Regions from separate parts of the Sporosarcina sp. Y352 genome, predicted to be linked through region 1. Evidence: riboswitches for the same ligand, from Rfam matches in the RefSeq annotation. Region 1 holds a riboswitch; each other region holds the start of a gene.

The links. Region 1 has a riboswitch for thiamine pyrophosphate ahead of AC1TO6_RS02560 (acetylornithine deacetylase). Riboswitches for the same ligand answer to the same signal wherever they lie in the genome.
Positions count from the first base shown of each region.
Region 2: it holds a riboswitch for thiamine pyrophosphate, as region 1 does, so the genes downstream of both, thiT (energy-coupled thiamine transporter ThiT) here and AC1TO6_RS02560 (acetylornithine deacetylase) in region 1, are expected to answer to the same signal.
Region 3: it holds a riboswitch for thiamine pyrophosphate, as region 1 does, so the genes downstream of both, AC1TO6_RS10255 (thiamine phosphate synthase) here and AC1TO6_RS02560 (acetylornithine deacetylase) in region 1, are expected to answer to the same signal.
Region 4: it holds a riboswitch for thiamine pyrophosphate, as region 1 does, so the genes downstream of both, thiD (bifunctional hydroxymethylpyrimidine kinase/phosphomethylpyrimidine kinase) here and AC1TO6_RS02560 (acetylornithine deacetylase) in region 1, are expected to answer to the same signal.

Region 1 is NZ_JBXCJE010000001.1:486,479-493,903, reverse strand. Features, by position in the region: gene AC1TO6_RS02585 (solute symporter family protein) at 1-1,344, opposite strand, end outside; gene AC1TO6_RS02580 (DUF485 domain-containing protein) at 1,360-1,692, opposite strand; gene AC1TO6_RS02575 (ferritin) at 2,175-2,684, opposite strand; gene AC1TO6_RS02570 (PH domain-containing protein) at 2,953-3,330, shown strand; gene AC1TO6_RS02565 (NADP-dependent oxidoreductase) at 3,456-4,484, opposite strand; TPP riboswitch at 5,113-5,215, shown strand; gene AC1TO6_RS02560 (acetylornithine deacetylase) at 5,423-6,700, shown strand; gene AC1TO6_RS02555 (LLM class flavin-dependent oxidoreductase) at 6,818-7,425, opposite strand, start outside.
Region 2 is NZ_JBXCJE010000014.1:34,850-42,274, reverse strand. Features, by position in the region: gene AC1TO6_RS18030 (carboxylate--amine ligase) at 1-426, shown strand, start outside; gene AC1TO6_RS18025 (amidase family protein) at 622-2,073, shown strand; gene AC1TO6_RS18020 (DEAD/DEAH box helicase) at 2,151-3,293, shown strand; gene map (type I methionyl aminopeptidase) at 3,357-4,103, opposite strand; gene AC1TO6_RS18010 (hypothetical protein) at 4,210-4,326, opposite strand; gene AC1TO6_RS18005 (magnetosome magnetite crystal formation protein family) at 4,391-4,732, opposite strand; TPP riboswitch at 4,840-4,942, shown strand; gene thiT (energy-coupled thiamine transporter ThiT) at 5,025-5,582, shown strand; gene AC1TO6_RS17995 (tryptophan-rich sensory protein) at 5,621-6,352, opposite strand; gene AC1TO6_RS17990 (M3 family oligoendopeptidase) at 6,514-7,425, shown strand, end outside.
Region 3 is NZ_JBXCJE010000005.1:101,158-108,582, forward strand. Features, by position in the region: gene AC1TO6_RS10230 (LLM class flavin-dependent oxidoreductase) at 1-247, opposite strand, end outside; gene AC1TO6_RS10235 (DUF896 domain-containing protein) at 244-483, opposite strand; gene AC1TO6_RS10240 (RrF2 family transcriptional regulator) at 508-990, opposite strand; gene AC1TO6_RS10245 (phosphoribosylaminoimidazolesuccinocarboxamide synthase) at 1,137-1,820, opposite strand; gene AC1TO6_RS10250 (YebC/PmpR family DNA-binding transcriptional regulator) at 2,139-2,858, shown strand; TPP riboswitch at 2,932-3,040, shown strand; gene AC1TO6_RS10255 (thiamine phosphate synthase) at 3,453-4,055, shown strand; gene thiO (glycine oxidase ThiO) at 4,039-5,139, shown strand; gene thiS (sulfur carrier protein ThiS) at 5,102-5,308, shown strand; gene AC1TO6_RS10270 (thiazole synthase) at 5,305-6,078, shown strand; gene AC1TO6_RS10275 (ThiF family adenylyltransferase) at 6,075-7,091, shown strand; gene AC1TO6_RS10280 (toxic anion resistance protein) at 7,146-7,425, opposite strand, start outside.
Region 4 is NZ_JBXCJE010000005.1:245,643-253,067, reverse strand. Features, by position in the region: gene AC1TO6_RS11105 (Alp7A family actin-like protein) at 1-886, shown strand, start outside; gene AC1TO6_RS11100 (hypothetical protein) at 898-1,425, shown strand; gene cdaS (sporulation-specific diadenylate cyclase CdaS) at 2,336-2,962, shown strand; gene AC1TO6_RS11090 (NADPH-dependent FMN reductase) at 3,044-3,604, opposite strand; gene AC1TO6_RS11085 (histidine phosphatase family protein) at 4,133-4,708, shown strand; TPP riboswitch at 5,049-5,155, shown strand; gene thiD (bifunctional hydroxymethylpyrimidine kinase/phosphomethylpyrimidine kinase) at 5,235-6,065, shown strand; gene thiE (thiamine phosphate synthase) at 6,058-6,717, shown strand; gene AC1TO6_RS11070 (DUF3238 domain-containing protein) at 6,772-7,425, shown strand, end outside.

The DNA.
Region 1 (7,425 bases):
ACTTGGACTTACAGCAACCAGAACAAGTGCAACAATCAAACCAGTTAACATGGAAGCGACTGCACCTGTCGTATTAAACCTTTTCCAATAGATAGTGAATAGTATTGTCGGAACGTTTGCAGAGGCGGCAATACAGAATGCGAGTGAAACAAGGAACGCGACATTCAATTTTTCCGCACCAAGCGCTAAAAGAATAGAGAAAACAGAAACAGCAATTGCTGCGTATCTTGCGGCTCTAACTTGTTGTTTCTCTGTAACTTTACCTTTTTTAATAATTTCTCCGTAAATATCATGTGCAATCGCTGAAGCGCCTGATAATACAAGACCGGCAACAACTGCTAGAATCGTCGCGAAGGCAACCGCTGCAACGAATGACTCAAGTGCTGATCCCCCCAACACACCCGCTAACATTGGTGCGGCCATGTTTCCGGCAGCATTTTCGGCAATGATTGCATCTACGCCAACAAACTTAGCTGCACCGAAACCGAGGAAAATTGTTAGAACATAGAATATACCTATTATCCAAACCGCATAAATTACAGAAGAACGAGCTGTTTTCGCGTCTTTTACTGTAAAGAAGCGCATTAAGATATGGGGCAAACCAGCCGTACCTAAAACCAGTGCAATTAGGACGGATATTAGACCAATCGGGTCTTTATAGATTATCCCGGAATGTAAGAAGGCTTCACCATGTGGCGTAGCTGTTCTCATGGCGTCAAACATACCGATAAAGTTGAAGTTGAATTTTAATAGGACAAGGAACGAAATAACAATGGTACCTATCATAAGTAAAATGGCTTTAATAATTTGAACCCAACTTGTTGCAGTCATACCGCCGAATAGGACATAGATTGTCATCATTACACCAACGATTAGAACTGCAATCCAATAGTCGATTCCTAGAAGTAATTTTATCAGGGCACCAGCACCTACAAGCTGAGCCAGCATATAAAATAAAACAATCGTAATTGTATTTAATGCTGCGGCGCCACGAACTTTTCTTGCCCCAAAACGTGCACCAATCATATCTGCCATAGTAAACTTCCCTAGATTACGCAGTGGCTCTGCAATTAGAAACAAAACTACTAGATAAGCTGTCAACCAACCAATACTATAGTAAAAACCATCAAATCCATTTAAAGAGATTGCTCCTGCAATTCCTAGGAATGATGCAGCAGACAGGTAGTCTCCAGCAATGGCCATTCCGTTTTGCCAACCGGTTAATGATCCCCCAGCCGTGTAAAAATCACTTGCAGTTGTAGTTTGTTTGGCCGCCCAGTATGTAATCCCCAGTGTAAGCCCAATTACTGCAACGAAAATTGCGATTGATATAATATCATCCACTTGTAAGTACCCCCTTTATTTCACAACATTTTTCTTTATAATGTCTTCAACGTCCAAGTCGAAACTTTTCGCTTTATTCATGTAGATTGATGTAAATACCCATACCATGATGAACATGCTTAGTGAGTACACCCATGTCCAAGTCATCCAACCAATGGCACGATTCTCAAGAATATTTGTATATCCTGTGAGAAGAGGCAGTGTAAAATAGGCAATAAAAAAGAAAATAATATACGGTGTAGAAAATATTCTTTTTCGTTTTACTAAATTTTTGAATTCAGGTGTATTGATGATTTTTTCATAATCCAACTTCACACTCGCTGGGTTATCTGTTGAACTTTTACTCACGATTTCATCCCCTTTTTTAAAAAAAATATTTAAAACTTGTTGGCCATTGGAAATGTAACCTCCTTTTACATGAGAGCGTTTTCAAATTATGTAAAAATTGTTGTTAAACTAGTAAAATGTGAATAGTTTAACAGGAAGCTAAGTCCACATTACCAAATATTCTGTCAACGTACAAGTCATTTTTTCTAAATAATGAATTTTCTGATACATATCTGCAATTAAAAAAATTAAAACTTACCGAATGAAGAGAAATTTGTCGAAATAATTGTTGGAATAATGAATCCAATCGAACTTGAATTTACTTTCTATTTGGTTGCTAACAAGATAAAATACAGGGAGTCAAAGGACTACTATGTAACCTTTCAACATATTGATAGGAGAACGGTGAGGGTTAAGAAACGTAGGCTTATCAAGAAAATCTAAAAAAAATACCCATTATCTTCGTCAAGGAAGATGATGGGTATTTTTAAAAAAGGACTAACTTATTCTCCAGTTTCTGCAGTGAATTTACGTTGCCCAAGTTCTTTTTCATAAATATACAATGCGTTTTTATCTTCTCCGATGCGTTTCAGGTACTCGATATGTGTATCGAAGGCTGCTTCCTCTTCAACTTGCTCGTCCAAGAACCATCTCAAAAATGAAATCGTAGCATGTTCTTTTTCTTCCCAAGCTAGGTCCGTTAATTCATAAAAGTTCTTTGTAACTCCTTTTTCTTGTTGTAAACCTGATTCGAAAGTATCTAATACTGATTCAAATTCAATTTTTGGCTCAGACGTTGCGGAGAATTTTGCATGTAACCCGCGGTCATTCATATAGTTGTAAATCTTCATACCGTGAAAACGTTCTTCTTCGGCTTGTTGAAGATAATAATTGGCAAAGCCACTATAATTAGTGTGTTCACAATAAGCAGCCATTGCCATATAAGATTGTGCAGCGTCGAATTCATTGTTCATTTGCTGATTGAGTGCTTCTGCTAGTCGTTGACTGATCATATCCATCACTCCTTTTAATGTTAGGAAATACCTTCCTTTAGCATAGCCTAATCTATCCTTTCAATCACGTATTTTGATTGAAAAAACGGAATTTTGTTGTATGAGGAATTTTGGTGGAGGAAAGACTAACTTATTGTTGAATCATTGAGCAATGTATAATTGAGAATAAAAGCGAGTGCATGGCACCCCCCGGGAATGGTGGAGGGAAGGTGTACGAACAAATTAAATGTGGACTTATACTGATTAAGGATAAACAGGAGGAATAAAAATGAGTATTTTTGATGGAATAATGGGGAATGCATCTGAAATTGATGTAAGCAAAGTAGAGAAGGAAATGAAGGATTTACTTACACCAACTGAAAAAGTGGAGCATGCATATAAATTAATTAGAGATTTGTTGATATTTACGGATAAGCGTCTAATTCTTGTGGACAAACAGGGCGTCACAGGAAAGAAAAGTGAATATCATTCTATTCCATATAAAAGTGTTGTACATTTCTCAATTGAAACTGCAGGAACGTTTGATCTCGAAGCGGAATTGAAAATCTGGCTATCGGGAAGTTCTGCACCAATTCAAAAGAAATTCAATAAATCCTTGAATGTTTATAAAGTACAAAGCGTGCTAGCAGAATATGTTTTGAAATGAACTAGGTCAGTTTAAGGTGACTAGTTCCTGATTTTGTGCTTGATAAAAAAACTCCTCATGTAGTTGCTTGAGGAATTTTTTTATAGCATATAAGTGTTGCAGGTCAAGCAATTTCAGATGAACTATTAAAGTTTAGCGTATTTAGGATCAGCCACTTTTACAAGTTGCTTACCTAGATTCGTTCCTTTAAATAAACCAAGGAATGCCTCTGGTGTATTTTCAAAACCTTCAACAATTGTTTCTTCATATTTCAATTTACCTTGCAGTAGCCATTTAGCTAAGTCAGTAAACCCTCTTTCAAAATCAGTAGCAAAATCGCCAAGGGTGAAGCCTTGCATCATAGCGCTCGTCTTAATCATAGCCGATTGAATACGTGGTCCAGCATCTTTTCCTTCTGCGTTGTAGGAAGAGATTGATCCGCATAAAGGAATACGGGCATTTCGATTTAGCATAGTAAAAACAGCGTCTGAAATGTCCCCGCCGACATTATCGAAATAGACATCTACTCCGTCAGGAACGGCATTTTTAAGGTCTGTCCAAAAACTTTCTTTTTTATAATTCACAGCCGCATCAAAGCCGAGTACATTCAATAAGTAGTCAATCTTTTCATCTGAACCAGCAATACCTACTACTTTTGCCCCTTTGATTTTCGCGATTTGTCCAACTGCTGAACCAACAGCCCCGGCAGCACCAGAAACGACGACCGTTTCACCTTCTTGAGGTTTTCCGATATCAAGCAATCCAAAATAAGCAGTTAAACCTGTCAAACCGAGAATACCTAAATGTGTTGAAATAGGTGCCAACTTAGGGTCTATTTTGCGAATTTCATTTTCAGTGGCTACGGTATATTCAGCCCAGCTGAGATTTCCAGTAATTACATCACCTTGTTTGAAGGCGTCCGACTGGGATTCAACCACCTCACCCACGACACCCCCAGAAATGACCTTGTTCAATTCAAATGGAGAAATATATGACTTGGCATCTTGCATTCTTCCACGCATGTATGGATCTACAGACAAATAAAGCGTCCGTACTAAAATTTCATTTACTTTTGGTGAGGGAACTGAACTTTTTACAAAGGTAAAGTCTTCTTTGGTAGGCATTCCAGTGGGCCGATTTGCTAGATGAATTTCCTGTTGTATCAATTGTGTCATTGCAATTCCTCCTTTGTAGTTTGCCGAATGAGTTGGCAATAGAAAACCCTAACACTCAGGAGTAACCAAGGTCAATGATTATAGACTGGTGTCTCATCTTCATTGATTTGCTATTTTTCCGAATTGCTATGGTGTTGGCACCGGTGTCATAATCTCAGCAGACACCTGTGGAGGAATCCCAAAATAGTATCCAAAAGTGTTGTAATAATAGTTAACTATAACTATTATGTTATTAATATAAACTAGTGGAGGACTTTAAATAATCCTGAAGAAAAAGCACATACTTTTTTTGGCTTTGACCTTAATAGTGGCTTTACCAACGTCAGCTACTGTTGTATTAGCAACTAACGAGGCGGAAGTTCAAGCTGTTAAACAGAAGAAGTCACGACTGCCGCAAAATTTACGGATATTCCAAATAGCCATTGGGCGAAAAATGAAGTTATGCAACTTGTGGAGATTGCTTCCAAAGCATCGTTTTTATCTAATGAACAGTTAGGATACACAACGAAAATAAAGAACGGATAGCGTAATATTGGATTAACGCAATATCTTCCTGAAGAGGAAGAACGAACGGATGCATTATGAACCTCGTTCTTGGCTTAATCATAAAGAAAACACGAATTGAATAGAAGTCTGCTAGGGGAGCCAATTTGGCTGAGACACATGATGCATGTAAACCCTTCGAACCTGATCTAGTTTATGCTAGCGTAGGGAAGCAACTGAACTCTACATCAAATGAATGTAACTACGTAGAAAACAGCCGCTTTCCGATTATGGAAGGCGGCTGTTTTCTGTTCCATCGCAAATTCAATGAACTAGGGATTTCCCATCATACACGCTTCGGCGCATTCGCTCTGTTAATGCACCGAATTCAATATTGAAATCTATCCAGTACGGATTTACTTTACTAAAAATTAAATAAAGAATGGATGATTGAAATGGAAAATAGTATTAGCAACTTAGTTGATGAACGTCAAGAGGAGTTATTGCAATTACTTGCAGATCTCGTTAGTTTTCCGACAATCAGCCCTCCCGCAAGAAATACAGCCGGGGTGCAGCAGTATATTCAAGAGTTTTTAAAACAAGAAAAATTCGATACAGTCAGTTGGGATGTGTTCCCTGGTGATCCAAACGTGGTAGGCATAAAAAAAGGGACAGATGGAGCTCTGTTTAACAGCTTGCTCATTAATGGTCATATTGATGTTGCGGAAGTTGGGGATGAAACAGAATGGACTGTGCCTGTCTTTGAACTGACAACTAAAGATGGAAATGCATATGGACGAGGAACTTCCGATATGAAAGGTGCAGTGGCAGCGACTTTACTAGCCGTAAAATTATTAAACGAACTAGGTGTGGAACTGAAAGGTGATTTGCAGATTCAGACTGTCATTGGGGAGGAAGCAGGAGAAGCTGGAACACTTTCGTGCATGGAAAAAGGCTATACAGCAGACTTTGCACTCGTCGTCGATAGTAGCGATCGCCAAATTCATGGCCAGGGCGGTGTAATAACCGGCTGGATAACGATTAAAAGTAAGGAAGTTTACCATGATGCAATGAGGATGAGTATGCTTCATGCGGGCGGAAACATTAATGGGGCCAGTGCGATTGAGAAGATGATGAAAGTAATTGCCGGGCTACAAGATTTAGAGCGTCACTGGGCCGTGACAAAAAAATATCCAGGTTTTGCACCTGGTAGCAACACCATCAATCCTGCAGTTATAGAAGGCGGAAGACACGCGGCTTTTGTAGCGGATGAATGCCGGCTTTGGATCACCGTTCACTTTTATCCGAATGAAACCTATCAATCTGTGATAAATGAAATCGAAGAACATTTAAACCATGTAGCAAAAGCTGATCCGTGGTTAAGAGAAAATCCCATTCACTATCGCTGGGGTGGAAAATCGATGATTGAAGAACGCGGGGAAATATTCCCTGCACTTGAAATGAATGAGGGGCATGCGGCCGTTCAACTTCTAGCATACTGTCATGAATACACCGAAAAAAGTCCCGTAATCATCGGCATGTCAAGAACAGTAACAGATGCAGGATGGCTAGGCGAAGCAGGGATTCCCACAGTTATTTATGGTCCTGGGAAGTTGGAAGAGGCCCATAAAGTTGATGAAAAAATAAACATTGGAGAACTAATGGCTTTTACAAAAACGCTTATGATATTTATAAATAAGTGGTGCAATTTAAAAAGAATGGAGAGCAAGTAATCTCCCCATTCATCTAATACTATTATGCTATTATATGTTGCTTAATTAGTAAAGTCATTTCTAATACGTCATCAAATAGTTGGTATGTTTCAAGAGGTAGATGATCAAAGGATAACCTTATCTAGTGGTCTCCCGTCGAACGATTGGAGCTACTTCTGTTGCTAACATTTCAATACTTGCTGCGACTGAAGAAAACGGCAAGCCTCCGATATCCATTTGTGCAATGAAGCGTTGGTGTCCAAATAATTCGTGTTGGTGAAGAATCTTCTCGACTATTTGCTGAGGGCTGCCAACAAATAGTCCGGTTTCGGGACTGGCCATATGGTCGAAATCAGAACGAGAAATTCTCGTACTCATTCCACGTTGTTTGTTCACGTACCCCCAGTAATTTGCATAGTAGGGATAGAAATCGTCTTTTGCTTGTTGTGAAGTCTTTGCTATATACGTGTGTCCAGTTACAGCTATTTTTAAATCCTCTTCAAGATGCCCTGCATCTTTGCCTGCTTGACGATACAAATCAACAAGTGGCTTAAAACGAATTGGGTCGCCGCCAAGTATGGCTAATGCTAAACCAGTTCCAAGTTTGCCTGCTCGTATTGCACTTTCAGGTGTGCCACCGACACCAACCCAAATCGGCAGTTTATCTTGAACAGGCCGGGGGGCAATCATAGAATTAGTTAGAGGCGAACGGAATGACCCATTCCAACTGACGATTTCATTGGCAT
Region 2 (7,425 bases), on a different contig from region 1:
ATGAAGTTAAAAGGATTCCTCGAAGCACTGAACTACGTAGGGTATGCGAACTTCGATTTGAAGTATGATGAGCGGGATGGCAAGTTCAAAGTGTTTGAAGTGAATATAAGACAAGGACGATCAAGTTACTATATCACTGCTTGTGGACATAATATGGCAAAGTATCTAGTCGATGATGTCATTCATGGGCAACAGAAAGAACTAACACTACTCAATGAAAACTTTCTGTTCACCGTAGTACCTAAAATTGTACTTAAGAAGTTTGTAAAAAACCCAAAAGTACTTAAACACGTAAAAAAATTACTTCGAGCGGGTAAATATGGCAATCCCTTGTTTTATAAAAAGGATCGTCACTTCAAGCGTAAAATTTACCTATTTCTTAGACAGGTTAATTACTATCAGAAGTATAAAAATAGTACATGGTGAAAAAACCCCCTATGCCAACGTATAGGGGGTTTTTGTTATGTCATCGCACCTATAAAGCATAAATCATCCGTATCGATTAATAAATTGCTCGCTATAACAACTCCAATAGCCGGCATTTTCTTTTGACATTGTTTTATGATTAGCGAATTGAGGTAAACTTAGAATAAAGGCTAAAGATAGGTGGGTAGACATATTATGTTAGATGATAAATTGAAGAAACTTCAAAAAGATTGGTTAGATGAAGCAACAATTACTGCTATGCAGGAAAAGATGAGCAGTGGAGATCTGTCATCCGAAGAACTTACATACATGTATATTGATACAATTTCAAATAAGAATAGAAATATAAATGCAGTACTGGAATTGAACTTGGAAGCTGTTCAGATTGCAAGGGCACTTGATGTAGAAAGGCTTGAAATAGGACCGCGATCACTTCTCCACGGCATTCCGGTTCTTTTGAAAGACAATATGGGAACAAAGGATAGAATGCATACAAGTTGTGGATCTCTTGCATTCAAAGATTTCTATGCCGCTGATGATGCATTTTTAGTGAAGAAATTACGTGCGGCGGGAGCGGTTATTTTAGGAAAGACGAATATGACAGAATGGGCGAATTTTATGTCTGACCGGATGACGAATGGTTGGAGCTCGCGTGGGGGACAAGTGAATAATCCCTATGGTTTATTCGATGTCGGGGGATCGAGTTCGGGTGCAGGTGCAGCTATTGCGGCGAATATGGGGGCTGTGGCAATCGGCACGGAGACAACAGGGTCAATCCTCAACCCATCAGCCCAGAACTCGCTTGTCGGTCTCAAACCAACTGTTGGTGCGATTAGCCGAACTGGGGTGATACCACTATCCAATACGCAAGATACACCAGGACCAATGGCGAGGACTGTAAGAGACGTGGCTATTACATTTAGTCTGCTAATCGGTTCAGACCAGGAAGACTCTGCAACTGCTGGCGCATCCAGTTTAGACGAAGTCGATTGGATGTCTATCCTCGATACCAGTGCGCTAGAAGGTGTCCGACTTGGCGTTGCCCGCTCAATCTTTGAACGGGAAGCATCGACAGAACGTTTGTCTTTATTTGACATGGCACTCAGTAAACTTGAAGAAGCAGGCGCTGTGATAATCGATGCTATCGACTTGGGTACAATGGAAAATGACCTTGGCTACAACGTACTTCTATACGAGTTTAAGGCATCACTGAACGCTTATCTGGGAGGAACACCAGTGACAAACTCGATTCGCACATTGGCAGACATCATCCGTTTCAACAATGAACACGCAGATGAGACATTGAAGTACGGTCAAGTAATGTTGGAGAAGGTTGAGCGGACAAGCGGGACACTAACGGAACGTGCTTATATCGAGGCGCTTCTTCGTAATCGTCATCTAGCGGGTGACATTGCACTTGGAAAAGTGCTTGAAGAGCACGATATTCAAGCGCTGGTTTTTCCGCAAGATCATGGATGCAGTTTCGGAGCGGCAGCAGGCTTTCCGTCCATTACGGTCCCTGCGGATTATACAGAAGTAGGCGAGCCATTCGGTTTAACATTTTCGGGTAAAGCATTTACTGAACCGGAGCTTATAGGTTTTGCTTATGCATTCGAACAGCGTGTCAATGCAAGACGAAAACCTTAAACAGTTTTGTCAGAAATAGAGTCTCCAAGGGCGTATTATGATAAACTGAAGAGATTAGAGTGAAAGTAGGGATAATGATGTCCTTCTTAGAGAATTTTGACGATATGATCAAAGAAAAATGGAAATTTGAATATGAAATGCCTATCCAGGAAAAAATGATTCCAGAAATGATTGCAGGCAAAGATATCGTGGCAGAATCACCGACTGGTTCGGGTAAGACACTTGCATTTGTACTACCGCTTCTACAATTGGTCGATGGCGATAAAAAACAGACACAGGCATTGATTATTACACCTTCTCAGGAGCTGTCGATGCAAATCGTCAACGTTATCAGAGAATGGGTGACAGGGACAGGTATTACTGTGACACAATTAATTGGCGGGGCTAATATGCAGCGTCAGATTGAACAGTTGAAGAAAAAACCGACAATCGTTGTTGGAACACCCGGTCGTTTGGCTGAACTCATTAAAGTGAAAAAATTAAAGATGCACGATATCCGTCACATCGTACTCGATGAAGGCGACCAGCTGCTAGCGCGTGATCATCGCGTTATCGTTAAAAGTATGATTGAGGCGGCAAATCCGGAAAGACAAGTTGTTGCCGTATCTGCAACAATAACAGATGAAATTGAAATTGTTGCTAGCAAGTTTATGAATAATCCAATTCGCATCCAAGTTGGCCCGGAAGAAATGCCGAAGTCAGGTACCGTCGTCCATTCATTTGTTAAGACAGATGCACGGGACAAAACGGATGTATTGCGTGGAATTTCTTATTTGAAGGGAATTCGTGCTCTTGCATTTATTAACAATGTGGATCAGCTTCGCATGAAAGAAATGAAGCTCAAGTATAACGAAGCACCAATAGCAGTCCTTCATTCAGAAATGACAAAATTTGAGAGACAGCAAACATTGGAAAGTTTCCGTAAAGGTGAATTACAGATTTTAATAGCAACAGATTTGGCTGCACGAGGACTGGACATCGATGGGTTGACGCATGTTATCCATGTAGATGTGCCTCACACAGTTGAACAGTACTTGCACCGCTCTGGTAGAACAGGACGTGCAGGCGGAGATGGAGAAGTATTGACGCTATTATCATATGCGGAAGAACGTGATTACCGCAAGCTGACAAAAGGTATTAAAACGGTTCAAAAAGTATGGTATAAAGGCCACCTTGCAGAAGGTAATTCGAAAACTATTGGACTTCCCAAAAAGAAATGAAAAAAAGGCTGTCCCCGTCAACCCAACTACATTGGATTGACGGGGAACAGCCCTTTTTTGTTATTAGAGTTGTGTCAGTATAATTGGTTCACCTTTTGTAACGATAATCGTATGCTCGATTTGTGCAACGAGCGACTTGTCAGGTGTGATGAAGGTCCATCCATCCCCAGACTCGATGATATGCTCTGCTTTTTCAGAGATAAAGGGCTCAACCGCTAGAACCATTCCTTCTTTCAGAAGTGTCTTATCCCAAGCATCATAATAGTTGAGCACGTGGGATGGTTCTTCGTGCAATGCTTTCCCGATGCCGTGGCCAGTCAAGTTCTTGATGACCTTCAAGCCGTGTTCTTTTGCTTCGCGTTCAACCGCTTTTCCAATTTGATTTAAACTGGAACCGGCTTTGACCTTCGTCATTGCACGCTCAAATGCACTTTTAGCTACATCACATAGCTGCTGTTTCTTTTCATCAGGCGTACCGACGACAAAAGAAATACCAGTATCAGCGAAGTATCCATTATATGAACCGGAGACATCGATGTTAACGAGATCTCCATCTTCTATAACGCGGGAACCTGGCATGCCATGCGCAACTTCACTGTTGACGCTAATGCATGTATTTCCAGGGAAGTCATATTCTGCAATCGGTCCTGAAATTGCGCCTTTCTCTTTGAAGAGACGTCCGCCTATGTCATCAATTTCTTTTGTTGTTTTACCGGGGATTGTCGCTTCTTTCATCACGTCTCTGATTTCGGCTACAATTTTGCCGATTTTTTTTAAAGCTTCAATTTCCTCTACCGTTTTTGCAATCATTATTTCCAAGTCCTTTCTACCGTGCATTCTTTTCTATATCATACTATATCATAATGAACGGAACAAAAAAGTCTACAAACCATAAAAATGTTTGTAGACCATCTTATTATCTTCTCGGTTTTATTGTACCTGTTGTTTTTTTGCTTGACATGGCTTTTTTCACAATCGGGTAGATAATGGGCGCAAATTTCATAGCGGTTTTCAAAAGTTTTCCAATCTTCATAAATAATCACTCCTAGTAAAAGCATATATTTATCATTTTCCCGAAATAGAGGTTTAGTAAACATTCATCTCAATACCTTAACACCTTGAAAAACATTCCATACTAGAATGGCCATAAGCAGTAGTCCATAGATAAGCATGAATAAGAATGGCGTAAGTTGCCAAAATCCGAAGTTTGTGCTCGGCATTCCATTGATACTTTCCGTAAAGGAAAACATTGAAAAAGAAAATATGACAATTGTAGCAATAAGGAGGATGACAGGAACAAGGTGTGAAACTAAGGAACGTTTTGCATGGGATTTCACTTCTCGATCATCTGTAACCAAATAAACAATGACGGGAAGAAGCAAAGGGGAGAAGAAGACACTAAAATAGCATAGAGCAGCTAATAGTTTACTGTTTGTCATGTAGATTCCTCCGTTCAACTTTTACTATATAGGAAAATCACTATGTCTGTTAATCATCTTGCTTATAGGATTACCCTCCTATACAATGAAATAGACATTTGAATAACTTTAACCACAAGGGGTGCCTGTTTTGGCTGAGATTGGACATGAAGTTCTGACCCTTAGAACCTGTAAGATTATTCTTGCGTAGGAATGTGGATGGAAACTGACATATTTGATGTCCCATTCTATCCGGGATGTCTTTTTTTATGCCCACATCCTGCGCTACAACTAGGTAGGAGGAGAGTTTGAGATGGATAGGAAAAGGCTTCAATTATTACTTGAGGTTGCTATTTTAGGAGCAATTTCTTTTGTTCTAGATAAAATCGGATTTTCAATGCCTCAAGGCGGATCGGTTACGTTGTCAATGCTACCGGTAGTTGTTATGGCATTCCGCTGGGGAATTGCAGGCGGTATGCTCACAGGTTTTGTAAGTGGACTGCTGCAGTTGGTAACAGGGGGCTATGTATTAAACCCTGTTCAGGCGGCGCTCGATTATTTCGTGGCTTATGCCGTTGTGGGTTTGGCAGGCGTAACACTAGCCTGGCTGTTAAGTAGTAAAACAAAAGGTAAGAATGGTTCAGTGGTTGCCGCAATCGTCGTTGGGACAATCATAGGGGGGCTTCTACGATACCTGATTCACTTCATCGGTGGAATTGTTTTCTTTGCTTCCTATGCGCCTGAAGGACAGCCTGTCTGGTTATATTCTCTTGTTTATAACGCTTCCTATATGATCCCTGCAATTATATTGACGGCAATCGTTGCGTCCATATTATTTACTACAGCACCCCGGCTACTTGAGCCTAAATAAGAAACCGCCGTCCTTCCTTATGGAAGAATGGCGGTTTCTTATTTGGTTGCAAACGATTTTCTTTTGATGACCAGGAGGCCGATAATGGCGGCTGCAAGAAACAGAGCTGCGGTAGTAACAAATAACTCATTTACACCATTTTTTACAGCGATACCGATAAATGCCCAAACAAAGACGAGAGCTAGAGAAATATCTGCATAATAGTATAGGTAATGAAGAGCAATTGCAGTAGCAATGGTCAAGTAAATGACGGTCCATAATGGGGTACTTAATCCCAATCCACTCCACTCATGCAAAGTAAGGACATAACTGATATTTGTAATTGCTGCGACAAAAGTCCATCCAAGATAGACTGCAATTGGAACCCTACCGAAAAAGGAATTATCTTTTTTGGAGTAGGTAAAATAAATGGACAATAGCGCTAACAGAAGTCCTAATATGATAACAATCGTCCATTCAAAATAACCGAAATGCCAAAGTAGAATCCAAGCGATATTAAAAAGACAGCTGATTACAAAAAAAACTGCTCTACGGTTGAACAATGCATGTTCAACGTTTGCCTTATTCCGTATGAAGCCATATAACCAGAAAGCCATTAGCATATATATAACTGCCCATATTGAAAAGACATAATCAGCTGGTGTAAATAATACCGGTAAACTATTTGAGATTTCACCAGTTGTTTTTCCATTGATAGGTAATATATTTGCAGTTGCGTTGACAACAATAACTGCAATGAGTGAAAGTACCATGAGTAGTATTCTAAACATATTTAAATCCCCCTACTGAATAGTATACAGAGGAAAGCTGTACCCTGCGAAGGAAAGTATGAACCTTCCGTCACAATTGCATAATTTCGCATACCGAAGATTCATGTTATAATTAAATGGTGTTTTTAGAAGATTTAGAATGAAGTGAAGGGGGAATTAATATGGCGCTTAAAAAATATTCGGAAGTCTGGGATCTTGACGTTTTCTTCAAAGGTGGAAGTGAATCAAACGAATTGCGGACACACTTAGATGGTGTAAAGGAGAAAATCAGTTCGTTAGAAGAAACAGCTTCAAAATTTCCAGTTCCCCAGTCTGCAACCGATTCACAAGCCGTTGCAAATCTTATTGAATCACTGGTTGACGCAGCACTTAATATGTCGCAGGCAGGCGCTGTCATTGGCTGTTTCCTCGCGGCTGACACGACTGATAAAAAAGCATTGCAACTGCAAGGGGAAACGGCTTCACTAGGGGCACGCTTCTCAACAGTCTGGCTTATCATTCAACAAACACTTGCTAAAGCTGATGAAGATACATGGAATGGGCTTATGGTATCAGATGAATTAAAAGAATTTGCATTCGTACTGAATGAATGGCGCAAAGAAGTGGAATTGAAATTGTCCGAAGAAGAAGAAAGTATTATCACTTCTTTGAGTGTAGATGGTTATCATGGGTGGGGACAATTGTACGATATGTTGGTCGGTGATATTAAGATAAAAATTGAACTTGACGGAGAAGAAAAAGAACTTTCTGTTGGGCAGGCGAATAATCTAAGTTCACATGCAGATGCATCCATACGAAAACAATCATTTGAAGCATTGGAAGCAGCATGGCAAGGAAAAGAAGACTTCTTTGCATCTGCCTTAAATCATATTGCAGGATTTAGACTGGAAGTATACAAGAAACGCGGCTGGGATTCCGTATTGAAAGAACCCCTGCTCCGCAATCGAATGAGTGAAGAGACGCTGGATGCAATGTGGGGAGCAATTGGCGAAAATAAAGCACCTTTCGTGGAATACTTGAACGCCAAAGCGAGAATGCTAGGTACTGATAAGATGAACTGGTATGACATGGAT
Region 3 (7,425 bases), on a different contig from region 1:
GTGAGTAATGCATCATCATCACACCGCCTGTACCGATACGAATTTTTTTCGTTTTAGCGGCCAAATGAGCTGCCGTTACTTCAGGTGCTGAGCTTGCAAATGCTTTTGTACCGTGGTGTTCTGCCATCCACATACGGTGATAGCCTAATTCATCTCCCAAGATTGCCAGCTCTTCTGCATTTTTCAAAGCACCAGGCGCAGTATTACCGCTCGTTATAGGAGCTTGATCGAGTATGCTTAATCTCATATCTTTATCGTCCCTTCTCCATCTCTTTTTCTTTGTTGACGAATCTTTTCAGGTGTAACGTCCTCTCCAAGTGGATCGATTACAGTAATGCCCGAAACGGTGTTGAGAACTTGACCACGAATTTCTCGCAAATAGTCTTGTTGCAATACTATTTGTTCGACCATTTCAGCGTTTGTCAAACCTTCTTCGCGTTGTTTTTTAGCTAGCTCATTAATGCGATTTAAACCTTTAATCATTTTTTCTCCCTCTTTTCCTTGCTCTTACAAGACCATTTTTTCGCGAATCAATTCTTGTAGTGAATCCACGTTCTGTTGAAAGCGCTCTGTCTGAATTCCCTCTGACAGGGATGCGATTGTTTCACGCTTCAGTACAGATTTCCAAACCGATTCAGCCTCTTCCATTAAATCCGTTAACAAACAGCATCTATCTTCTTTTTCCAAATCAAGCATGTCGTCAAGGATACCGCTCGCAGAATACAAGGATTGCTGCCCTTCAATAGCTAAATAAATATCATATACTCGAATCTCTTCAGGCTTTTTCTTTAATTTGAAACCGCCTTTTACACCCGGCACGGAGGTAATCAAGTCTGCACTGACCAGTTTTCTCAACATTTTCTGAAAATACGTTGGTGAGGTTCCCAGTTGCTGACTAATCGCTTCTCCTGGTAGGACTGCCCTATCCGGCAGCATATTTAACATCAGAATCGCATAAACAGATTGCTCAACGCCAGTTTTCATTTGCATAAAGTTCGCCTCTTTTATTATCTAATGTAGATATATATTGTCCTCTTTATCAAACTTTATCTTACAGTACTCATAAAGTACACTTATTTGATTTCACAAAAAAACCGCTGACAGCCCATTTCCATGGAGTTGTCAGCGATTTTCATTTACGCGAGTATGAGTTTTTCTAGATCCATCGGTGTGATATAAATACCATCCTTGTAGACACGCATATTGCCGCCTGAAATTTCGTCGATCAGCATGATGTTGCCTGTTTCACTGTCGCGTCCGAATTCAAGTTTAATGTCGTACAGATCCAGATCTTTCACTGCAAGTTCAGCTTTGACTACGTCTGAAATTTCTTTCGTCAATGCCTCAAGTGTAATATATTCCTCCGCTGTCAATAATCCAAGTTGCGCGAGTGCATCTTTGTTAATCGGCGGATCGTTACGATCATCATCTTTGAGCGTTACTTCAACGAATGCGTCCAAAGGCTGTCCTTCTTCGCAATACGCGCCGTATCTGCGTAAGAAACTTCCGACTGCACGGTATCTACAAATGACTTCAAGACCTTGTCCGAAAACTTTGGCGGATCTAACCGTCAGAGTCACTTCATCGATATCGGCATCGACGTAATGTGTCGGAATGTCTTTCTCAGCCATTTTCTCAAAAAAGAATTTGGTCATGCGCAGCCCGGATTGACCCGCACCTTCAATCGTCAACCCAACTGTGTTAGCGCCCGGATCAAAAACTCCGTCTTCTCCAGTAACATCATCTTTAAATTTCAGCAGGACATTGCTGCCATCCAATTCGTATACATCTTTGGTTTTCCCTTTATAAATAAGTTTCATGTCCACGTTTCCTTCCATAAGAAAATGTAGTTCCATCATTAGTATAAGTCACTTTTACAATAAGAAACAATAATTTTTTTATTATCGTGAGATAGGTCATGGTTTCATCCCACCAAACGCCTCGTGCTATAGACTTGGATGCACTTTTGCTAGCCTAATCGTGGATACTGTTCGACGGTTTATGGTAACTGATCGACTGCCTGCAAAGTTTCTTCCCCATACAGCCCACTTTTTAAAATTCCCACTCGTCTATATATCCCTATTTGTTGTATACTTATTCTAGTAATTCAATGCACATTCGAAAGTGAGTGGAACTTTATGGGTCGTAAATGGAATAATATCAAAGAGAAGAAAGCGTCAAGAGATGCAGATACAAGCCGTATTTACGCGAAGTTCGGGCGTGAAATCTATGTAGTGGCTAAGCAAGGCGAGCCTGACCCAGAATTGAATCAAGCGCTTAAATTTGTAGTAGAACGCGCGAAAACATATAGTGTCCCAAAGGCGATTATTGACCGCGCGATTGAAAAAGCTAAAGGCGGTTCAGAAGAAAACTTTGACGAACTTCGTTATGAAGGGTTCGGACCGAATGGTTCAATGGTTATTGTTGACACACTGACAAACAACGTCAATCGCACCGCATCGGAAGTGCGTGCTGCTTTCGGTAAAAATGGCGGAAACATGGGCGTTAGCGGGTCAGTTGCCTATATGTTCGAAGCGACAGCCGTTATCGGACTTGAAGGTAAATCGGCGGATGACATTCTCGAACTGTTAATGGATGCCGATGTCGAAGTGCGTGATATCTTGGATGAGGATGAATCCGTCATTATATATGCAGCTCCCGACCAATTCCATGCTGTTCAGGAAGCTCTTAAAAGTGCCGGTATTACAGAGTTTACCGTTGCGGAAATAACAATGCTTGCACAAAATGATTTGACACTTTCACCAGAAGCACTAGTACAATTCGAAAAAATGATTGATACATTGGATGATTTAGAAGATGTTCAACAAGTACATCACAACGTCCACTTAGACGACTAATTTTAATTATTCGCTCTTTCATTCCTTCAAGTGTCATGCTATGCTACTCTTAGATTGACAATTTCATAACATATTCGACCATTAGGGGAATCCTTTTAAAGGACTGAGAAACGAGTTCCACTCCGCTACCCTTATCACCTGAACGGGTTTGTACCTGCGTAGGGAAGTGGCGTGTCTTCTTTTCAGTGCATTCAAATGCCAATGACAGACCACTTTCCATACCAGGAAAGTGGTTTTTTTGTATTCAGAAAAGCGCAAGGCGCCGTTTAGTCCCGACAGGCATAAGTCAATCCAGCGACGTGGCGCTCTTTGTGGATGCGAATCGCTAATCCAGGCTCAGGGCCAGAGGCATCCCCAGAGCGCCAAGCGTTATAAAATGTACACTCTGAATTAAATCTCTCTCAATAATGGACACTCCAGTGAAGGCGCGGCAAAGGGGTAGCCGAAGCCGTGAGCCTGGATGCGAAGCGCTTATCCAGGCTCACGGCCAGAGGCATCCCCAGAGCGCCAAGCGATATATAATCCGTACTCCAAAGCGAATTAAATGGGATTCTTTATTGCACTCGTATATATCTTTCGAAAAGGAGGAATTTGATGAAAGTGATCGCCGTAACAAATGACCGGATGGATAATACGCAATTGGTCAATACACTATTAAAAATCGAATCGGCTATCGACGCTGTCATCTTACGTGAAAAGTCAAAATCGGATTCGGAAGTGATTGATTTGATTCAACAATTAACATTCAATGGATTCGACGGCACTAAAATCATCGTCCACAGTTCGATGGAAATCGCTTCGAATATGGGGCTGAAAAAAGTGCAGCTCCCCGGACATATACCACTATCAGCCGCCAAAACTGACTTCCCTGACCTTTCATTCGGCAAATCCGTCCATTCACTGGCGGAAGCAAAAGCCGCATATGAAGCCGGTGCTGATTGGCTATTATATGGTCATTTGTTCAAAACGGGTTCAAAAGAAGGTTTGATTCCGCGCGGAACGATCGAACTTTTTCAAATGACTGCTTCACTTCCGATTCCGGTCTATGCAATCGGCGGTATACAACCGCACCATCTCTCACAATTGAACCAAGGCGGCGTTTCAGGCGTTGCGGTAATGTCGTCGATTTTCGGAAGCGATAATCCCGAAGTTGCAGCAATTGCTTACCTGGAGGCAAGCTATGTCGCAAAGCGTTGATGTAGCGATCATTGGCGGCGGTATTATTGGTTGTAGCATCGCTTATTACTTAGCGAAAGAAGGCTTGTCCGTACACCTTCTCGAACAGAATGAAATTGCACAGGGTACTACCCGAGCGGCGGGAGGTATGCTCGGTGCACACTCTGAATACCTGAATGATATGTTTTATTCATTCGCGCGTGATAGCCAAGCACTGTATAAGAAATTCCTTAGTAATTTTGGCGGTGACATCGGTTATACGACCGGAGGCATTATCCAACTTGCCCGTTCGGATGAAGAACGGATTGCCTTATCCCGCTGGAATGATGCCGCCTATCTCTCAGCCGTGCAAGTTTGCGAACGGATTCCATATGTCGCATCTCCTGCTTTCGGTGCTTACCTATTTGAAGATGATGTCCATGTTCATCCTGAAAAAACTTGTCTCGCATTTTGTGAAGCAGCTAAAAAATTGGGCGTTGTTGTTTCAGAGCATTTCTATGCAGATAGCATCAAAGATTTGCATAACGGCTATCAGATAACTAATGGTTCATCCATGATTACTGCAAAACACGTAGTCATTGCAGGCGGAGCAGCGAGTGCAAGGCTCATTCCCGCACTTCAAATAACTACAGTGAAAGGACAATGCATGCAACTCGATGCGATGGGTATGCAATTGCCTTATACACTTTTCCATAAAGGCTGTTACATTGTGCCCCGCCCGGATGGGACACTTGTCGTCGGGGCGACGATGGAACAAGATGAATTTGATTTACAGACGACGTATGCCGGAAACCTGGCACTAAAAGACATTGCCGAAGGTTTTATACACGGCCTTTCCCGGCTTCCTGTCCTGTCTAGATGGGCAGGCATGCGTCCGAAAACAGTTGATGATTTGCCATATATCGGACAGGTTCCCGGGAAAGAAAATATGTATATTGCGGCAGGTCATTTCAGAAATGGTATTTTATTGGCACCCGCTACGGCCAATATGATTTACGATATGATCGCCGGAAATGAAATAAACACGGAGCGAATGGATGCATTCAATCCGAAAAGGGGGATTTTTCATGGAACGAACAATCGAACTCAACGGCAACCGGTATGAGATTCCGGCAGAGGTTAGAAATATAGAGGAACTGCTACGTCACCTAGAACTTGCGGAACGTATTGTCATCGTCGAACTGAACAGGGACATTCTCGCGAAAGATGCCTATGACTTGCCTATCAACGACCGGGACCAAATTGAAATCATTCACTTTGTAGGAGGAGGATAATTATGCTGACAATCGGTAATAAAACGTTTAACTCAAGACTACTTTTAGGGACAGGAAAATATCCGTCATTTGATGTACAAAAAGAAGCAGTGCGTGTGTCGGAATCGGAAATTCTGACGTTTGCAGTGAGGCGCATGAATATATTTGAACCGTCACAGCCGAATTTCTTGGAGCAACTCGACTTGTCGAAATATACATTGTTGCCAAACACGGCCGGGGCTAAAACAGCAGAAGAAGCTGTACGCATCGCGAAATTAGCGAAAGCGTCGGGACTTTGCGATATGGTGAAAGTTGAAATTATCGGCTGTGACCGGTCTTTGCTACCCGATCCTGTTGAAACGCTACGCGCGACGGAAATGCTGTTGGATGAAGGTTTCATCGTCCTGCCATACACGTCTGATGATGTTGTGCTTGCCCGCAGGTTATGTGAAATGGGCGTCCATGCAATTATGCCAGGCGCTTCGCCGATTGGATCAGGTCGCGGGATTTTAAACCCACTCAACTTATCCTTCATCATTGAACAATCCAACGTACCCGTTATTATCGATGCGGGAATCGGTTCGCCAAAAGATGCGGCATATGCAATGGAGCTTGGCGCGGATGGGGTTTTATTGAACACCGCGGTTTCTGAAGCTGGGGACCCTGTCAAAATGGCCCTTGCGATGAAACTGGCGATAGAAGCGGGAAGGCTTGGCTATGAAGCTGGACGTATGCCAGAGCGGGATTACGCGGTTGCAAGCAGTCCCACGGAAGGACTTGTAACCAATTGAGTGAAAGATATTCGCGCCAGGAGTTGTTCGCTCCGATTGGTATAGATGGGCAAAAACGGATCCGAGCTGCAAGTATCTTCATATTAGGGGCGGGTGCACTTGGTTCGTCCGGAGCCGAGATGCTCGTCCGTGCTGGCGTCGGGCGAATAACAATCGTCGACCGGGATATCATCGAATGGACGAATCTTCACCGTCAACAACTGTATACCGAGCAGGACGTCGTTGAACAATTGCCGAAAGCCATTGCAGCGGAGAAGCGATTGAAGGCGATTAATAGCGATGTCTTCGTGACGGGAATCGTTGCCGATGTGACCCCTAAAAACGTCCTTGACTTGATGGACGGACATGATGTCATTTTGGACGCGACAGACAATATTGAGACTAGATTGCTGGCAAACGATGCAGCGCTGAAACTCGGGATTCCTTTTTTCATGGGCGCTTGTGTCGGCAGTTATGGACTGACGTTCCCAATTGGGGTAAAAGAACATCAGCCTTGTTTGCATTGTCTACTGGAAACATTGCCTTCCCAGACATTGACGTGCGATACGGTCGGCGTAATCAGCCCGATTGTCGTAACAACCGCGGCCCGGCAAGTTGCAGACTTATTGAAGTATATAACGGGAACACCGTTTGAGCCGAAGCTCGAATCTGCTGACTTATGGACCGGTGATCGCGCTTCAATGGGGGTTGCGAGTATGAAGAAAGCAGGCTGTCCAAGCTGTTCAGAAAATGCCGTGTATCCCTTCCTTTCCGCCCGTGAATCAATGAAAACCGCGGTACTCTGCGGACGTGATACTGTCCAGTTAACTTGGCCAGAAAGCAGAATGTTTGAGCTTGTATCTTTTGCCGGCTCTATCCAAGGAACCGTAACGAAATTAATCCACAATCCGCATCTCGTTGCCTGTGAATACAACGGGCACCGCATCGTTCTGTTCCGTGATGGCCGTATGCTCGTCCACGGAACAAAAGACGTTGTGGTAGCGAAGAAGATTGCTGCAGGATTGCTCGGTTAATTGTTCTACTATACAAAAAAGGGGAGAATCCATAGTATGTGGATTCTCCTTTGTTCACTTACCAAAATTTTTCATGCTATCCTGCAATTGAGCTATCCGTTTCATGCCGTCTTCCCTTGTACGTTTGTTTTCATCTTCAATGGCTCTCGTTTCCTCAAGCCCTTTTACGATTGTGCTCCAGCTTTCTTCAATCGTTTCGATTTTAATACTAGGTCCCCCTGCAGTACGGGCGATATCCACACTTTGTCTAGCAATATTCTGCGAGTTTTTCAGTAACATTTCATTTGTCCTTTTATCGAGTTCAGCCATGGAATCTGCTACTAGCTTTTGTCGT
Region 4 (7,425 bases), on a different contig from region 1:
GCGTGACGAAAATAAAGCCATTTTCAAACGCAATAACAATGTTATTGAAGCTACGTATACACTGGGTACAGGTCTTCCGCTTAGGGAAGTGAAAGAAGGGAAAGATGTTGGCTATCGTTCTCAACTGCTTGGATCTGTTCACCAGGTGGAGTTTTTAGTTACACCTAAATACCAAGGCCTAAAGGTTAATATTAAGTTTGATGAAGTGAAAGTCTATCCAGAAGGTTTTGCGGCGTTTATCAACCTTGTAATGGATAATGATTTAAATGTCATTAATAAAGAACTAATTGATAAGCAACTTTTAATTCAAGATATCGGCGGCCTCTCAACAGATGTGGCAGTCATTAAAAACCGTAAAGTAGATGATGATAAAGCACAAGGATTCAACCTAGGCGTATCAGAGTCGCTAGATGCAATCCGGGAAGAAATCTATGCTAGACATGGCGTAGAGTTGGATAGCCGATTAGATGTAGTGGACATTATTACGAAGAAAAATGACCGCAATCACATTATGGTAAAAGGAAGCCGGACAAGTGTGCATGACATTGTTGACCGTATTCTTATGGATTTAGCGAAAAAACAATACCGTCATTTGCGTAATGTATGGGCAAGAAACTCGCAATCAGAGATTTGTTATTTTATCGGCGGAGGTTCTATTGTACTTAAAGACTATCTAAAAACATTGAATAATAGTTTGGATGGCTTTAACATCGATTTCTTTGAAGATGAAAAAGAAAGCGTTTGGATGATGGCTAATGCCTATTACAAGCTAATTTCAGACTTCGCTAGAAAGAATCAAAAAGTTCAACCACAACAAACGCAACAACAAACACAACAACAACAACAACAACGGAAAGCCGAAGAAAAGTTCGTTAAAACAAAATAGGGTGAGAGTGCATGAGTGAAACAGGATTAAAAAGGGGTCAGCCCATTACATTTCGTATCCCGTCCGATACATCTGACCACACATTAAAGCAATTGCAAAAGTTGAAAGAAGTTGAACGAAGAAACTTTTCCAGCAAAATTGCTGAATTTGTGATAGATGGTGTGAATGATTCTCTTGTAAAGCACAGGGAAACCATCGTCATTCCGCTGCCAAAAGGATTAACTAAAGCGCAACGGGATTGGCTCAAACATGAACATTCTGAAGCGTTGCTTGGAAGTATTGTTTATCAGCTGTTGTCCGATCCAAACCGTACAGCTGCCCTCTTTGCTTCGCTTAACAGTAATGCATTAGAGGTGGATGATGCTTTATATCTCCAAGAAGAAACGGTCATTGAAGAGAAGTTCTTCATAAATAATGATGCGGATGACGATTTGGACAACTTCGACTGGGAATCGTTAAAACAAACGCAAAGCACGCCTGTCGAAGAGGAAGAAGAGCTAGATCCTCTTGCCGACTTCCTTGCTCAAATGAATAAGTAACACATCTTTTAGGCGGCCTGTTTTCCGTATATGGAGAATAGGCGGCCTGTTTTTTGTGTCTACATATAGATATATTAGTAATTCCGTTAAAACCGCTTCAGCGCTTCGTGGATGCCTCCGAAGCCACTGAAAAAGTCCGATTTCCTACAATCCCGTTGATTTCCGTTCCGAGCGGACGCTTTCCGCGGGCACGGCTTCAGTCTCCTCGTCACTGCGTTCCTGCGGGGTCTTCAGCCAGGGAAGAGTGAACTTCCTTCTCTTCCTAGCTGTTCCCGCTGGAGTCGCCGCTCTTCACTACAATCAACTAGATCTTACTATAAAAAAAGAACTTTTTCAGCGCCCTCGATGCCTACCGCGATAAGCCGGAAAGAAGATCCGGGAGGGATTGAACTGCATCCCTCTATCAGTCTTATCGCTTCGGCTACCACGAAGTCGCGCCTTCGTTGTAGGATCTATATAAGAAGGCACATTTCAAAGTCGGAGAGGAGATTTGCAATCTGAAGTGTTTCTTTCTTCAATGAAATTAGTATCTAATAGTACTCACATTATATCTCAGTCCATACATCTAAAAATCACTCACTCAATAATAAACACCCCAGCGCAGGCGCGGCAAAGGGGTAGCTTAAGCCGTGAGACTGGATGCGAAGCGTTAATCCAGGCTCATGGCCAGAGGCATCCCCAAAGCGCTAAGCGGTCTACGACCCATACTTCGAATCACAACTCTCTCAATATCAATTTTTATTACTTTTCCCGGGAAATTTTGAATGCGAATAATAGAAGAAATACAGTAAAAGCATATCCTGCGAGGATGTAATGCTGGAATTAGGGTAAACTATGCTACTAAACAAAAAACAAATGGAGTAGATGGAGTTTGACAAAAACGCTAACAAATGAAATGAGGTGTATTAACATAGACCAAATGAATTGTGACTTTACCCCACTGAAAGAACAATTAATAAAGGGGCTAGAGAATGTTTTGGTTCAAGTTAATCATGGAATAAAAACATTGAAAAGTGATGACTATTGTCTATTAGGAAAACTTGCTGATATTAAAGGGGAGTTTGAAAAAGCGGAAGCTGTTGCTGCATCTTTTTATCTAAATTGTTATTTGTCACCATATACTGACAAGTACTTAGCGATATCTACTAGCATTCAACGCCTTTCAAACCAAAGGCATGGTGCATTGATTGTGATTGAGCGAGAGAATCACTTGGATTCTTTTATACGCTCTGGAACGCCCATCGGTGCAACATTGACTCACTCCCTCTTGGAATCTCTCTTTTATCCAGGTAACCCCCTTCATGATGGTGCTGTATTGGTTCGTAACAATCAAATTTTTTCTGCTGCAAATGTTTTGCCTTTATCAAACATAGTTGTCGGTGAAAAAAAGTTAGGTACACGTCATCGGGCTGCGATTGGTTTATCCGAAGTAAGCGATGCTTTAGTGCTGGTAGTTTCCGAAGAGACAGGGAAAGTTTCTTTTGCTATAAATGGAGAAATTCATCCTATTATTACTTCAAGCGCACTATTCGTATAATTTCGGGGAAATGAATTTAGTGAGTTAAAATGAAAAAAGGTGTGAAAGGATGAGTAGTCATCCTTTCACACCTTTTGACTATTAAGAACGTAAAGTTTTTAAAGCGCCGCTCCAAGCAAGAACTTGGTCAAGCATTGTGTTAGCGTTACCAGCATGGTAGTCAGCAGGTTTGAACACGCTCATGTCTTCGAAATCTGACATTAGTGAGAATGTAACTGCCGTACGTACGTCAGCAACTTGTAGCTCACCTAAGATTAGACGAAGGTTTTCGTGTGCACGCGTACCACCTAAGCTACCATATCCAACAAACCCAGCTGCTTTGTTGTTCAATTCTGGGTTCAAGTAGTCAAGTGCATTTTTAAGTGCTCCACCGATTGCGTGATTGTATTCAGGAGTTACGAAAATATAGCCGTCGAAAGAAGCCATTTTTTCTGACCATGCTTTAATTTGAGTTTCAGCATCAGGTTGTGCGTTTGCTGAGCCCAAAAGTGGAAGGTTATAATTTGCAAGATCCACAATTTCATATTCTGCGTCATTGCGTTTTTGTGCAAATTCGTTCATCCATTTTGCAACAGCATCACCATTACGACCTACACGTACACTACCTTGAACAATACCGATTTTTAGTTTTGCGTTAGTCATTGTTATTTCCTCCTCATTATTCTTGCCAAATAGTTTATTGAAAAAACCCATTACTTACACCGCCATTACTATTCTTTGTTGGAAAATGTGAATGAAACACGAATATCTGCAATTGGGTTACATCAGAAGATCAACCAATTTGAATTTACTGTGCTACCATTCCGTTCTTAATTTGATGCGTACTTCGCCATGACGGGACTTATGTAATTCTCTGAGAAGTGAAAAGTTCAATTTAAATATAGTATCTCCAACTTAATTTAAATTGAAAGTCCTTCTATGATGTAAATGAATTGTATAGTCACCTAAAGCTAGAATCCAAAATAATTAATTGGAAAGTGGTTCCAAGAAAGTTATATAAGAGGTGCTATCTTGAATTCAAGGTAATTTAAGCTTAAGCCCTTTAAACTTATTTGTCTACATATCTGCTTTGCTAGCTAAATGAGTCGTTTTGTAATTGCATGATACCTGAAATGTTTCCTTTTCAGACTACGAGGGAAAATAGAATAGTATGTAAGGGGGGAATCAGAAATGGGGAAAACGATATATGTTGTGCGCCATTGCTCAGCCGAAGGGCAGGAACCGGAGGCGGATTTGACTGCAGAGGGCATATTACAAGCGGGGCATCTTGCAGACTTCTTCGATGAAATTGAAGTGGATCGGATTATTACGAGCCCATTTAAGCGTGCACGTGAAACAGCCAAGCCTCTAATGGAAAAGAAAGGTTTGTATGTCGAGGTTGATAGCAGACTGAAGGAGAGGGTGTTGAGTTCGACTGCGTTTAGGGATTGGTTGATAAAACTCGAGGATACCTTTTTGGACCTTCACCTAAAATATGATAATGGGGAATCTTCAAGAGAGGCTATGTCGCGGATATGCGATGTAATTGATGAACTAGGTGAGGAATCAAAAACGGTGCTTGTAACGCACGGGAATTTGATGGCATTGTTGTTAAGATGCCATGATGAACACTTTGGTTTTGAAAAGTGGCAAGCACTAACCAATCCAGATGTCTACGTCGTTCACATTAATGACGAATCCACAACCGTGGAACGACTTTGGAGTAACAAAAGCGGAGGTCGCCTGCAAGACGCGACAAGCACATGACAAGACTGCGAAGCGGCGCACTATGTCCTGTCCAGCAATGAAAAAACAGGCCGATGGAGTCTTGGCCTGTTTGGTAGTTTGATATGTTAACCCACTGTAAGACTAGTAACAATGACTAGTGCGATAATAACGAGTGCCCCCAAAAAACTGAACCACATGGATCGGTCGGGATTATTCGGTCTGCTGTCTGCTTTATGCATACAAATGCGCCTTCTTTCGATATTGTATTTTTAATTATACGCCTCCTGGTCTATTAAAGAAGTAAACACGCTCCGAAATAATATACTTATCAGTCTTCTTAGGTCAGGTATGGTACACTAAATACAAAGCTAAATAGTTCAACAACCACTGGGGGAGCCTTTTTTAAGGCTGAGACGTGCATGGATGCGCGGACCCTTGGAACCTGATCCGGATTATACCGGCGTAGGAAAGTGGGTACGCCTTTTAGCACCATTTAAATGGCCAGCCGCTTCCTAACGTCATCGGAAAGCGGCTTTTTAATATATATAAAAGGATGGCGAATTGAATGGTACAAGTGGCATTGACAATTGCGGGATCGGATAGTGGTGGCGGTGCGGGTATTCAAGCGGACTTGAAGACGTTTCATGAATTGGGTGTTTTCGGTACGTCAGCACTGACAGCAGTTACCGCGCAAAACACTTTTGGCGTTTCGGCGATTCAACCAATTGAATTGAACATCATTGAAGCGCAAATAAAGGCGGTAATGGAAGACTTCGAAGTCACAGCCATTAAGACGGGAATGTTATTTTCTTCAGAAATAATTCATACAGTGGCAGATGCTCTTCGTTTGAATAGAATTCCGCTGGTTATCGACCCGGTGATGATTGCAAAAGGCGGTGCTTCATTATTAAAAGATGAAGCGGTTATTGCGTTAAAAACCGTTCTGGTACCGCTTGCGGCCATTGTAACGCCGAATATCCCGGAAGCGGAAGTAATTGCGGGAATGGAGATAAAGTCTGATGCGGATATGGAAGAAGCGGCGAAACGCATATTGGCTTTGGGTGCTCGTGCAGTCCTCATTAAAGGGGGGCACCGTAAAGAAGCGTTATTCGCGGAAGATTTGTTCATGGGTGCGGGGGGAGAACGATTTTCAGTTCGCTCGCCTTGGGTAGATACGAAAGATACGCACGGAACGGGGTGCACCTATTCTGCCGCACTGACAGCTTTTCTCGCAAATGGGGAGCCCGCTGCGAAGGCGGTGGTTTCTGCGAAATGTTTCATCCACGCGGCTATTGAAGATGGACTAGGAATTGGTGGAGGTCACGGCCCTACGAATCACTGGGCGTATGGGCGACGTGAAAAAAAGATACTTGAAGGGGTTGTAGTGAATGGATAAGCGGACTGTAAATCTCTATTTCATCATGGGAACTACGAATTTGGCAGGACTCGACCCACTGTTCGTATTGGAAGAGGCGCTAAAAGGTGGTATCACATGTTTTCAGTTACGTGAAAAGGGGCATGGTGCTTTACAAGGTGAAAAACTGAAGTCTTTTGCTATCTCGTGTAAGCAATTGTGCGGACAATATAATGTGCCGTTCATCGTCAATGATGATTTGGATCTGGCAATTGAGATAGAGGCGGATGGTGTCCATCTTGGACAGGAAGACGGAGAAATTATTGCTGTGCGCAAGAGGGTCGGCACAGGCATGCTTATCGGTGTTTCTACCCATAATGTGGAGGAGGCGCTAGCCGCATCTGATGCGGGGGCAAATTACATTGGTCTTGGTCCTGTTTATGAAACGACGTCGAAAAGTGATGCGCAACCTACCATTGGGATTGAAATGGTAAGTGAAGTAGCATCTCTTTTGCCTGGGTTACCTATCGTTGGTATTGGCGGTATTACAGAACGTAAGGCGGGTGCAGTTATTAAGGCGGGAGCGTCCGGTGTAGCAGTAATTTCTGCGATTTCGGGAGAAGAAGATCCTGCGGAAGCGGCAAGTCGAATGAAAGGGGCAGTGCTTATTTCATTAACTGGCATCGAAATGTGATGTTTAATCATGCGTAAAATACACCACACTTCTGAATAGGACGGAGGCGTGTTTATGAAAAAGAAAGCATTTGAAATACAATCCGTGTTGCATAAGCCAGATTTGATTTATTTCACATGGAATGATGTAGGTGGGACCTATAATGTCTATAAAGACGGATGCCATTTATATGAAGGAACCGTGCCTGAATTCAGCGACGGTGATTTCAAACATGGCAAACTATATAATTATTCCATTGAACGAGTCGAAGATGGAAATGTTGTCGACGTTATTGTATTGCAAACGCCTGCTTTTGCTGAAGAGAAGGAACTAGAAAATCCACTCCAATTCCTTATTATGACAACCATCGTTGCAAAAACACAAATTGCGCTGTCTTGGGAAAGAATTAAAGATGTAGACGAATATGACGTTTACCGAAATGGAACATACATGGCGACGGTAAATGGAAATCGCTACATCGACCGGGACTTTTCGTTGGATGAAGTTTATGTATATTCCATCGAGTCCAAGCGACCACTCGTGAAATCGGAGGAACGGTTTAATGTCTTTCAGTCCGTTGTTTCCTCTACTTTCGGGTTAGTGAATCCGAAGTCGTCGAAGGAAGAAGCGGCGGTTGAAAGGTTTTCGGTAGTAAAAGTAATAGGCGAGGCGAACAAGCTGCTACTCCCCGTCCAAGATCGAGTGCAGTTGCCAAACGCGGATAAGTGG